One region of the Aurantiacibacter spongiae genome, then DNA from elsewhere that is predicted to be linked to it. Evidence: predicted binding sites of a transcription regulator. Region 1 holds the regulator's gene; the other holds the start of a gene.
What was found. The regulator LexA, encoded in region 1, represses DNA repair genes until DNA is damaged. The targets are predictions, from matches to a motif close to GTTCCNCNCTTGTTCT.
Positions count from the first base shown of each region.

Region 1 (5,790 bases):
GGAGCGGTGAAGCTGATACCGCAGATGGATCTCGCAACTGTCATGCTCTTCGTGTGCGGAGGCTTATGGCTCGCTCTCTGGCGGGGCAGGATGCGGTTGCTCGGGTTCTTGCCGGCCATGCTCGGCACCGTGCTGGTTCTGCTGACGCCGGTTCCCGACCTGCTGGTTTCCGGCGACGGGCGGCACGTTGCCATTACCGGAGAGGACGACAGGCTGCTCGTCTTGCGAGATACGCGCAGCGACTTTACCCGCGACAACTTGATGGAACTCGCCGGAACGACCGGCGAGGCTGTCACTTTGGCCGAATGGCCCGGCGCAACATGCAGCCCGGACTTCTGCGTCGTTACTCTCCAGCGAGCAGGACGGGACTGGCATGTTCTCATGAGCCGTAGCCGCGACATCGTGGGCGAGCGCGCGCTCGCTGCCGCGTGCGAACGGGCGGACATCGTCGTGTCAGACCGGTGGCTGCCGCGATCGTGTGCTCCCCGCTGGTTGAGAGCGGACGGGCGAATGCTCGCCGAAACGGGCGGACTGGCGATAAACCTGACGCAGCAGGAGATCGCTACCGTTGCGCAGCGGCAGGGCCATCACGGATGGTGGCGCGGCTATCGGTGAGAAAAGCCGCCCCGGGGCCGCTTTGCAACAAGACACAGCCCCGAAGGCCCGCACGACCTAGTGGTAACGCCTGAGAAGCCCGGCAAGCTTGCCCTGGACCTGCACTTCGGCATCGGCGTAGACCTGGGCATCGTAGGCCGAGTTGGCCGGGTCCAGACGAATGTGGCCGCCATCATGATAGAGGTATTTGAGCGTCGCTTCCTCTCCGCGCACCAAAGCGACCACGATATCGCCGTCCCGCGCGGTATCGGCCTTCTTCACCAGCGCATAATCGCCGTCAAAGATGCCGGCTTCGACCATCGAATCTCCGGACACCTCGAGCGCGTAATGCTCTCCTGCGCCAAGCAACGCGGCCGGGACCGGCAATACCTGATGATCTTCGAGCGCCTCGATCGGTACGCCCGCAGCGATGCGCCCGTGCAGGGGGATCTCGACCACGTCGTTTGCCGCGTCGGGTTGCCGGGCAGGAGGCCTTGTCGCCTTCGCCACCGGATCGCCGGCAACCGCCCTGCCGGCGGAATTCTCAGGCATCTTCACGACTTCGAGCGCGCGGGCCCTGTTGGGCAGGCGACGGATGAAACCCCGTTCCTCCAGAGCGGAAATGAGCCGGTGCACGCCCGACTTGCTCTTGAGATCGAGCGCTTCCTTCATTTCCTCGAAACTGGGGGAGATACCCGATGCCTCCAGCCGTCGGTTGATGAAGAGCAGAAGTTCGTGCTGCTTCGCAGTCAACATGGCGTCACTCCGTCAAGTGTTCCGGTTCGGAACGAATACGGAACAATTATGAAACAGATCGTGCCACGTCAAGCAATTCCGCCAGTTTGGAGCCAATAAGTTCCGACCATCTCTCCCGCGCGGGCCTCGGGGGCGTTCGCGTCGCGGCGGATCAGCACATCGGCGCGGGCCAGGGCGCCCAGGGCGCTGCTGTCCTGTTGACCGAGTGGGGCGACGCCTGTCCGGGTCAGCGAGCCGCGGACGAATTCGGTCCTTGTCTCCGCAGCCGGCATATCTTCGGCCAGTGGAAGATCGAACATCTCGGGAAGCGGCGCTGCAGCGCCGGCCAGACGGCGGAGCACGGGTAGCAGGAACATCCACGCGGTTACGAAACTTGAGACGGGATTGCCGGGAAGTCCCAGCACGAGCTGGTTGCCCCGCCGTGCGACAAGGAGGGGTTTGCCCGGTTTCATGGCGATGCGCCAGAAGTCCAGGCGGGCGCCCCAGGCGTCGAGCGAAGGTCGCACGAGATCATGATCGCCAATGGATGCTCCGCCGCTCGTCACGACGACGTCCGCGTCTCCCGCCTGATCGAGCGCGTCCGCCAGCGCTTCCATCGTGTCGGCCACCGGTCCGATCCGTTTCACCGAGGCGGCGAAGGGCGCCGCCATCGCTGCCAGCATCACGCCATTGCTTGCCGGTATCTGGCTCGGCGTCATGGTGATCGGATCGTCGGACAGCTCGTTGCCGCTGTCGATCACCGCCACGCCCGGCAAGCGCCCGACCGTCAGCCTGCCCGACCCGAAGCCGGCTGAAATCACGAGCGCAAGTTGCGCAGGGCCGATGCGCACACCCTTCCCGAGAACAATGTCCCCGGCGTGAAAATCGAGGCCGCGCCGGCGGATATGACGCGCGCTCGCCTCACTGCCCGGAGCTGTCACGAGACGGTTGCCCTCGACGATCGCGTCCTCTTTCAGGACAATTCGCTCCCCGCCGCGCGGCATCGGTGCGCCCGTGCTGATGCGAACCGCCTCACCTTGCAACAGCTCTTCGGGATAGGGTCGACCGGCGGCGCTTTCTCCGACGATCCGCCACGTTTCCATACCCTCTCCGCACAGCGCGTAACCGTCCATCGCCGAAAGGTCGAGGGCGGGCTGGTCGCGCTCGGCCGCCAGGCCAGCACGGGTGTAGCGGCCAAGGCATTCGCGCGAAGGGATCAGTTCGGTGCCCAGCGGTCGGCAGAGCGCCATCAGGCGATCCTGCGCGACATCGAAGGGCACGGGCGGGGCACGCTCCGCGCTCATGCGTGCCAGTCCCCGCTCCTGCCGCCTGTCTTCTCGACCAGGCGCACATGTTCGATGAGCATGCCCTTTTCGAGAGCCTTGGCCATGTCGTAGATTGTCAGAAGCGCGACGGTCGCGGCGGTGAGCGCTTCCATCTCCACCCCGGTTTTTCCCGTCAGCGCGGCTCGCGCCGTCACGTCCAGCCCGTCGGTCCGGAATTCGAAATCGACGCCTACGCTTTCGAGCGCGAGCGGATGGCACAGGGGGATCAGCTCGCCCGTTCGCTTTGCCGCCATGATCCCGGCGATCCGCGCCGTCGCGAGGACGTCGCCCTTGGGTCCACTCCCATCGCGTATGGCGTCCAGCGTCGCGGGGGCCATGAGGATCCGCCCGCTGGCGACCGCGCTTCTCGCGCTTTCCGGCTTCTCGCCGACATCGACCATGCGCGCCGCTCCGGTATCGTCGAGGTGAGTAAGGTCGTTCAAGTCCGCGTCTCGGAATAATCGGCCGCCAGCTTGCAGGCCGGCCCGCGCGCCAGTTCGATGGTCTGTGCCCTTACGACCGTGCCAGGGCGAATATCGGAAGTGCGGAGAGCCCCGACATTGATTTCCGGCGCTGCCGGTTTTAACGGATCGGGCGTCACGTGCATGGTCCTGTGCCTAGCCGCGCCCCGACCCGCTTGCCAAGCGTTTCAGCTCCGCAGAGAGCTTGGCACCCGGCCGCCATTCTCGGCGAGCTTGTCCATGACCTTGCCGTGCAGCCAGATGTTCTCTTCCGCCTTGCCCGAATAGTCGGCGTCGCCCATCTCGTGCGCAAGTTCCTTGCGATTGTCGAAACTGGGATCGAGATCGACCAGCTTCATCAGATCGACGATGGACGTGCGCCAGTTCAGCTTGTCCGCACCCTCCATCGCATCGAGCCGTTGTTCGACATCGACTTCGTCCATCGCCGTCGGGGCGGGGCGATTGAAGGGAGTGCTCTCGCGCGGGGCGGAGCGGGGCGCGGGTGCGGCTTCCTGCGCGCTGGCCTTCTGGCCGAAGATTGCGTCCTTGATCTTGCCGAAAATGCTCATGTTCATCCTTTCTGAAGGTGCCCGAGGAAGAGGGCGTCGAGGAAGAAACGCACGACCGGCGAATATATCCCGCCGGTCAGACGCCGAGCAGCTCGCGCGTCGCCTTCTCGATGTCGTCCTGGCGCATCAGGCTTTCGCCGACGAGGAAACACCTCACCCCGACTTCGGCAAGGCGCTTGCAATCCGCACAGGTCGAGATGCCGCTCTCACCTACCAGCAGCGCACCGTCGGGAACCCGCGGGGCCAGGCGTTCGGTCGTTGCCAGATCGGTCCTGAAGGAGCGCAGATCGCGGTTGTTGATCCCGACGAGGGTGGTTGCGAGATTGGTCACCGCACGTTCGAGTTCCGCCTCGTCATGAACTTCGACCAGAACGTCCATCCCCCGCTCGACCGCCGCGGCCTCGATCTCTCGCATCTGCGCGTTTTCCAGCGCGGCGACGATAACCAGAATCGCGTCGGCGCCGATCGCCCGGGATTCCGCGACCTGCCAGGGATCGACCATGAAGTCCTTGCGCAGGACGGGTAGCGCGCAGCTCGCCCGGGCATCCATCAGATATTGTTCATGACCCTGGAAGAAGGGAGCGTCGGTCAGGACCGACAGGCAGGCAGCGCCGCCCGAGGCATAGTCCATCGCGTGTTGATGGGGGCGAAAATCGGCGCGGATCAGCCCCTTTGACGGACTTGCCTTCTTTATCTCGGCGATCAGGGCGAAGCCCTCTCGCGCCTTGTCTTCCAGCGCTCGGCGGAACCCCCTGGGCACCGCGACGTCGGCGGCCATACGGTCGAGGTCGGACACCGTCGTGACAGCGCGGCGGGCAGCGACCTCGGCGCGCTTGGTAGCGCAGATTTCCTGAAGCTTGTTCACGCCCATCCCTTGCAAGATTGAAAGGTCACGAACATGACGCGATCCAGCAGTCGAGCAGAGCCTTGGCCAGGCCCTTGTCGAGCGCTTCGCCCGCTTCCTCCACACCCGCTTCCCAGCTTTCCACTGCTCCGGCGACCAGCAATGCCCCGGCTGCATTGAAGAGGACGGCATCGCGGTAGGCGCCCGTGTCCCCCAGCAAAAGCCGTCTCAACGCATCGGCATTGTCCGCCGCCTCACCGCCCCGGATCGCGCTGACCGGCCGGTGGGGAAGGCCGGCCTGTTCCGCGCTCACACGCTGCATGCGCACCTGCGTTCCCCGCACTTCAGCCAGCTCGTTGCCTTCGTCAAGACTGAGTTCGTCCAGCCCTTCGTCGCCCGAGACGATGAAGGTCCGCTCCGTTCCCAGCCGCGCCAGCGCATTGGCGTAAATCGGCACGTAGGCGGGCCGGGCTATTCCGATCAGCTGACGCCGTACGCGGGCCGGATTGGAGAGCGGACCCATGAGATTGAAGATCGTTCGCTTGCCCAGCTTCTGCCGGATTGGCTGGATGCGCGCCATCGCCGGATGATGGTTCCTGGCGAACAGGAAGCAGATGCCGATCTCGGCCAGCGTCCGTTCCGCCGTGCGACCCGCGGCGTCCATGTCGAGGCCCAGAACCTCGAGCGTGTCCGCCGCGCCGGCCTTGGACGACGCCGCGCGATTGCCATGCTTGGCCACCGGCACGCCGCAGGCGGCGACGACCAGGCTGACGGCGGTGGAAACGTTCAGCGTATGGTGTCCGTCTCCCCCCGTTCCGCAGACGTCGATCGCAGTGTCGGGGGCGTCGATGGGGATCAGCCGTTCGCGCAGGGCGCGGGCGGCACCGGCGATCTCCTCCGCCCGCTCTCCCCGATCCGAAAGGTCCGAAAGGAAGCGGGCAATCTCGGTTTCCGATGGTTCGCCATCGAGGATGGCACCAAACACACGATGAGCCTCGGTTTCGGTAAAGGCATCCTCTACTCCCGGCAGGTCGGTCACGCTGCTTTCTCCGGCGTATGGACGGCAAGTCCGCAGACGCGCGCAAAATTGCCGAGCAAAGCGTGGCCGTGCTGCGTCGCGATGCTTTCCGGGTGGAACTGCACTCCGTGAATGGGCAGATCGACGTGGCGGAAACCCATGACGCTCGTACCATCGAGCCCCGGTGTCTCGCTCCTCGCATTGACGAGAAGGCATTCCGGCACATCTTCCACCACCAGCGAGT
Region 1 is NZ_RPFZ01000001.1:190,352-196,141, reverse strand. It holds gene EG799_RS00975 (ComEC/Rec2 family competence protein) at 1-615, shown strand, start outside; gene lexA (transcriptional repressor LexA) at 673-1,350, opposite strand; gene EG799_RS00965 (molybdopterin molybdotransferase MoeA) at 1,419-2,633, opposite strand; gene moaC (cyclic pyranopterin monophosphate synthase MoaC) at 2,630-3,097, opposite strand; gene EG799_RS13900 (hypothetical protein) at 3,094-3,261, opposite strand; gene EG799_RS00955 (DUF3597 domain-containing protein) at 3,304-3,684, opposite strand; gene trpC (indole-3-glycerol phosphate synthase TrpC) at 3,761-4,549, opposite strand; gene trpD (anthranilate phosphoribosyltransferase) at 4,575-5,567, opposite strand; gene EG799_RS00940 (anthranilate synthase component II) at 5,564-5,790, opposite strand, start outside.

Region 2 (5,790 bases), 1.6 Mb from region 1:
TCACGGTGCCGTCGTCGGCGATGAGGCGCCGGGCAGGAACCGACAGTGCGACCGTTCCTGAGCGCGCATTGCGCATCGGGATTGCGTGTTGGCTACCGATCTCGTGCATACGCACCAGGCGCTGCAATCGCAGAGGCCGAAGGTGCCTCGTCACTTCGAGCGAGACGAGGCGGGTCTCGGCTCCAGTCACGGGATCGGTGCGCAGGAGTTCATCGGCGAGGACCGTGAAGCGATCGACCCTTACGGTCTCCAGTCCCTGGTCGAGCGTTCCGGCTTCGCGCGCAGCTTCGATCCGCGCTTCGACGAGGCCGAGATATTCGTCGAATATGGCGTTCTGGAGCGCGATCGGCAGCGCAAGAATGCGGTTCAGCCAGCGCTGGATGGTGGGGAGATTGTCGGTCAGCCCGCCATCGGGGTTTTCGAGACGGAGGCCGGTTCGCTCGACGAATTGGCCGAAGCTCGTGGCTTCGAGCTTGCCGTCATAGAGCAGCTGAAACCAGCGGCTGAGCGCATCGCGCGCATAGTCGCTTTCGAGATTGTCTGCCGGGTCGAACAGATTTTGTCCGCCGGTCTGGCGCTGGCCGCGCGTCAGTGCTCCCAACGCATCGAGCCTGCGCGCAATGGTCGAGATGAAACGGCGCTCGCCCTTCACATCTGTGGTGACCGGGCGGAAAAGCGGGGCCGAGGCCTGGTTGGTGCGGTTGGTACGGCCAAGACCTTGGATAGCGTTGTCGGCGCGCCAGCCCGGCTCGAGCAGGAAATGAACCCGGCGCTGCTGGTTTCTGCAGCCAAGGTCGGCATGGTACGATCGACCCGTGCCGCCGGCGTCCGAGAAGACCAGGATCCGCTTGCTTCCTTCCATGAAGCTTTGCGCTTCGGCGACATTGGCTCTGGGGCTTCGCCGTTCGAGGCGCTGTTGACCATCGCGGCCCAGGACAAGCCTGCGGGTCCGGCCCGTGACTTCGGCCACCGCGTCGGTTCCGAAATGTTCGATGATCGCATCGAGCGCTGTGGCGATGGGCGGCAGCGCGCAGAGCTGTTCGATCAGCGCATCGCGCGCGGCCATGGCGCGCGGGCAGAAAACGGGATTGCCCTCCCCGTTGCTCATCGCCTCGGAGCGAAGATTGCCTTCCTCGTCGGCGAAGACCTGCATCAGGCGCACCGGGAAGCTCTTCGCAAGGTAGTCGATGACATATTCACGCGGGGACAGATCGATATCGAGCGCTTCGCGTTCTTCCACGGTAAGGTCGGCGAGGCGCCGGTCGAGCATGGCCTCGGCGGTCGAAACCAGCTGCACGACTACCGAATGCTCTTCGCCAAGCGCCGCTTCCATCGCCGGAATCAGGCTGGGCAGCTTCATCGAGAGCAGGAGCTGGGCAAAAAATCGCTGCTTGGTACCTTCGAAGATCGAAAGCGCTGCCGCCTTGGCATTCCGGTTGAGCGTATCGCCGCTGTCCTCATCAACCACACGGGTCGCCTCGAGCGCGGCTTCGAGGTTGCGGTGAATGATCGCCCAGGCCTCGGCATAGGCATCGTAGATCCGCACCTGCGCTTCGGTCAGACTGTGTTCGAGGATCTCGTACTCGACCCCGGCGAAGGACAGCGCTCGGGCGAGGTAGAGTCCCTGGGCCTTGAGGTCGCGGGCGACGAGTTCCATCGCCGCGACGCCGCCAGCGCGGATCTCGGTCATGAACGCTTCGTGGGTCGGGAATGCGGTCTCGGGTCCCCATAGGCCAAGCCGGGAAGTATAGCCGAGATTGGCGATGTCCGAGGCACCAGTGGCAGACGCGTAGAGCACGCGGGCGCGCGGGAGATGGTTCTGCAGCCTGAGGCCCGCCATCCCTTGTTCAGAGCCCTTGACCTTGCCGCGGATTGAAGAGCCTCCGAGCGCATTGGCCATGGCGTGGGCTTCGTCGAAGGCGATCACGCCGTCGAATTCCTCTCCCGCCCAGGCAAGGATCTGGTCGAACCGCGTATCCTCGGCGCGGCCCGAGCGCAGCGTCGGATAGGTGACGAAGAGAATGCCTTCGGACATCGTTACGGGCTGGCCGAGTTTCCAGCGTGAGAGTGGCTGGAGATCGAGCGGCAGCCCGCCAAGCGCTTCCCAGTCGCGACGTGCATCTTCAAGCAGCGCCTCGTTCTTGGTGATCCAGACATGGCGGCGCTCGCCTGCGAGCCAGCGGTCCATGATGACCGCGGCGATCTGTCGTCCCTTGCCCGCTCCGGTTCCGTCGCCAAGGAAGAAGCCTTGGCGGAATGCGTGCCCGTCTTCGGACAGTTCCAGCGCGGTCCCTTCCTGGCTGACTTTGAACTGGCCCGGAAGATCGCGAGCAAATGCTTGGGCGGCGTAGACCAGTGTCTCGCATTGCGCATCGGACAAGAGACCATCAGCCTGCCAATTTGCGGGAAGGCGCGGGTTAACGTCCGGCTGCGGCGCCGCGACCGAACCCATGGCGACCGATTCCACGAGCGGGGTGGGATGGGCCGGCGCGCCTTCGAACGCAATGCGGCTGGGCCGGTAAGGCAGGTAGATGCCTGCCTGCTCGGGCACCGGCGCGGGGTCGGCGAGGACAGAATAGACCAGGTCGACCGCATTCGCTGTGGCTGGTGTTGTCGCTACAAACGGCGCCACCGGCCGGACCGGCGCGCGATGCGTTGAAGTCTTGCCAACGAGGCAGACTGGTTTCCCGATTGGCAGGCGATGGAGGCTGGCGGAGGTGTGTACGCGTGGCGGAAGCGCGTTGAGCAGCTCGTGGAGCGCGATCAGGTCGCAGGTATCTCCAGTGATCGCTGGCTGATGCGCAGCAGGCACTTTATCGATGACGACCAGGCGAACGGCGATCCCCGTCCCTGTCCGGCGAAACATCTGCTGCAAGCGAACATCGAGGAGCAATGAAGCCTCGTGTGCCGGGGAAAAGGTGGAAGCATCGAAGCCTTCGGGCATAATGGCGACGATCCTCGCCCCGTTAGCAGCGGCCCGGATTGCACCACGCAGGTGACGCTTGGCAGTCTCACCGTCTTTGCCGCGTTCCCGACTACGAGCGAATGGCGGGTTCATCAGCACCTCCGATGGGAGCGCGCCGCGATGCAGGTCGGCGATCAGTTCGCCGTCGTGCGCGGTGATCGTGGCCAAAGGGAAGATGTGACCCAGACTGTCTCGTCTTGCCGGATCGACCTCGTTGAGGGTCAATGAAGCGTTTTGGACACTGGCCCAAACGGCAAGCGCACCAATGCCTGCGGACGGTTCGAGTAGCGCGTCGTGCGCAGAGACTGCTGCGGCCTTCGCCATCAGCCAGGCCAGCATCGGCGGAGTCGAGAACTGCTGGAGTTCGACCTGTGCTTCGCTGCGCACGTGCCGCGGCGGCAAGGCGGCTTCGAGCCAGTCGAACCGCGCGTCGGCTTCGTGCACGCTTGTTGTCAGATCGATGCGTGAAGACTCGCGAAGCCAGAGCAGTGCGCCGATCTCGACCGCGTTGTTGTAGTCGTCGATGGTCCAGGCGCTTCCCCAGTCCATGACGCCGGTCTCTTCGGCGAACAGACCGGAAATGTCGGCACGGGAAAGGTGACGTCCCGAACCGAGAAGCTCGGCAATCCTGGTGCCGATGGCGTAGGCTAGGGGCTCTGACGGCAAGTGCTCGCCGGCGGGAAACAGGTCTGATTGAAACATGGCAATTCGTCCTCCTGATGAGGGCATCGGGACGCGCCCTCTGCCGGTTCAAGAATTCGAGAAGCCTTCTCTCCTCTAACGCGCCGCTTTGCGGCGCAGCCATGCCGTGAGTTCGTCGTTCCAATCGGAATCGTGGGAGGTTGGCTCGCGGACCTGGATCGTCCGCCCATCACGGGCATAAGCGGCCAGGCTACGCGACGCAGCCAGCTCGCCGCCAGCATCGTGATCGACGAAGAGGTGCAGCTCAGTCACGCTCTCAGGCACGCTGACGAGGCCGAAGCGCTCATTGCCCAGGGTCGCCCAGACGGGGATGCCGGAAAGCGCATAGGCCGACATCGCGCTCTCGATACCCTCGGCAAGGCCGAGCTTGCCGGAGGCCGGAGCGAAGAGGCGGACAGCAGCTTCACCGAGCGCGCCGAGCGCGCGTTTCGGCTTTTCGAAAGCGGCCTTGCCTGAAGCCTCGGTAGACAGGAACGTGCGGTGGATGGCGATCGGGCCCTCGTCGAGGCTGACTGCCGCGATCATGGCGGGCAGAAAGCGGGCCCGTCCTTTCGGGCCAAGCGGCGTTCGTGGATGGAAGCGGAGCGCCGGAGATGCGGCGAGGATGCCGCGGCTTTCAAGATATGCCTTTGCCGGACTGGCACGCAGTGGCTGTGCATCGCGCCAGATCCTCAGCGCTACCGCCGAGGGTTTGCGGGTGCTGGTCGATTCGGGTTCGTTGGTGGTCGCAGAACCTGAAAAGAGCACCGGTGCCTCGAAACCTTCACGCGCCAAAGCAGCCAGCACGCTCTGCTGATCGCATCCCGCGAAACAGTGGAAGAGGATGGCCTGTCGGCCGAGTGACACACCGAGTGAAGGCGTTCGGTCATCATGCGCAGGGCAGCGGGCCATGCCCTTTGTGCCGGACCATTTGCCCCCACGCGATTCGCAAATGCGACGGGCGGTCTCGGCAAGCGACCGGTTGGGATGAGTTTGGACAGACAGGGACATGCGAGCTCCTCAGCATGCAAAGTGGCCCCCTCATCAGCGTTCCTCTCCTCTCCCGAAGGCAGACATTCGCTGCTTTCCTACAGGTATAGGTTCTCCTTATGTTCTATCTCGATTCGAATCAATGGAGCACCACTCGAGATGACCTGCCTCAATCGTCAGACCGCGATAGCGGTCGCCTGTTTGGGAATGATCGCGACCTCCTCTCAGCAAGTCCGCGCCCAGGATTTCACCTTGTTCGAGCACGCGATCGTTCCACCGAAGACGGACCAGCAGCCGGCAAGGCAATATCTTCCTGCAATCTACCAAGCCGGGCCAGCGGACGTGTCCTACCGGGAGGGTCTGTATATGGCGGCAATAGCCGAGGCCGAGCGCCGGTACGGGCTTCCGACCAACCTGCTTCGGGCTCTCATCTGGGCTGAATCCCGCTTCAATCCGATGGCTGTGAGTCCAGCCGGCGCTGCCGGGCTGGCTCAGCTTATGCCGGCCACGGCGCGAGAACTGGGCGTCCGTAACCGTCATGACCCTCTTGCATCGATCGACGGTGGCGCCCGGTATCTTCGCGATATGTTGGACCGGTTCGACGCTGTCCACCTGGCCTTGGCTGCTTATAATGCGGGCCCAGGTGCCGTCTCCCGATCACGCGGCATTCCGAAGAATGGTGAAACGCCACAATATGTCCGGTCTGTGTTGGGACGTTGGCAAGCAATTGGTACATACAATTGACGAAATTGCCTGATTTCCGGCTATTATCTGAAATCATGTGCCGGAATGAAGACGGACAACGCTAGTGAATGAGACGCCCGGTGAACCGTTCGACTTTCGCAAGGCGTTGAAGGCACAGAAGCGCCGGAAGCTGAGAAAGGAGATCGCGTTGGGTCTGGGAGCATTCGCGATCGTATTTGCTGGAGGGATGCTGGCACTCAACTGGCCAGTCCATGTTGCCAGCCTTGCTAACGACGATCAGCAGCCTCAGGCTTTATTCCAACACGCAAGCACCCCAGAATTCGACATCTGCGGATCCATCCGGCGCACATGCGTCGTGGATGGAGATACTTTCTGGCTCGATGGCGTGAAGATCCGCATTGCCGACATCGACACTCCCGAGATCAGCGAGCCACGTTGCGACTATGAAT
Region 2 is NZ_RPFZ01000001.1:1,753,093-1,758,882, reverse strand. It holds gene EG799_RS08595 (strawberry notch family protein) at 1-3,667, opposite strand, end outside; gene EG799_RS08590 (DUF7146 domain-containing protein) at 3,743-4,657, opposite strand; gene EG799_RS08585 (lytic transglycosylase domain-containing protein) at 4,796-5,380, shown strand; gene EG799_RS14080 (thermonuclease family protein) at 5,445-5,790, shown strand, end outside.
Region 2: the regulator LexA is predicted to act here: its motif matches at 4,747-4,762, upstream of EG799_RS08590 (DUF7146 domain-containing protein).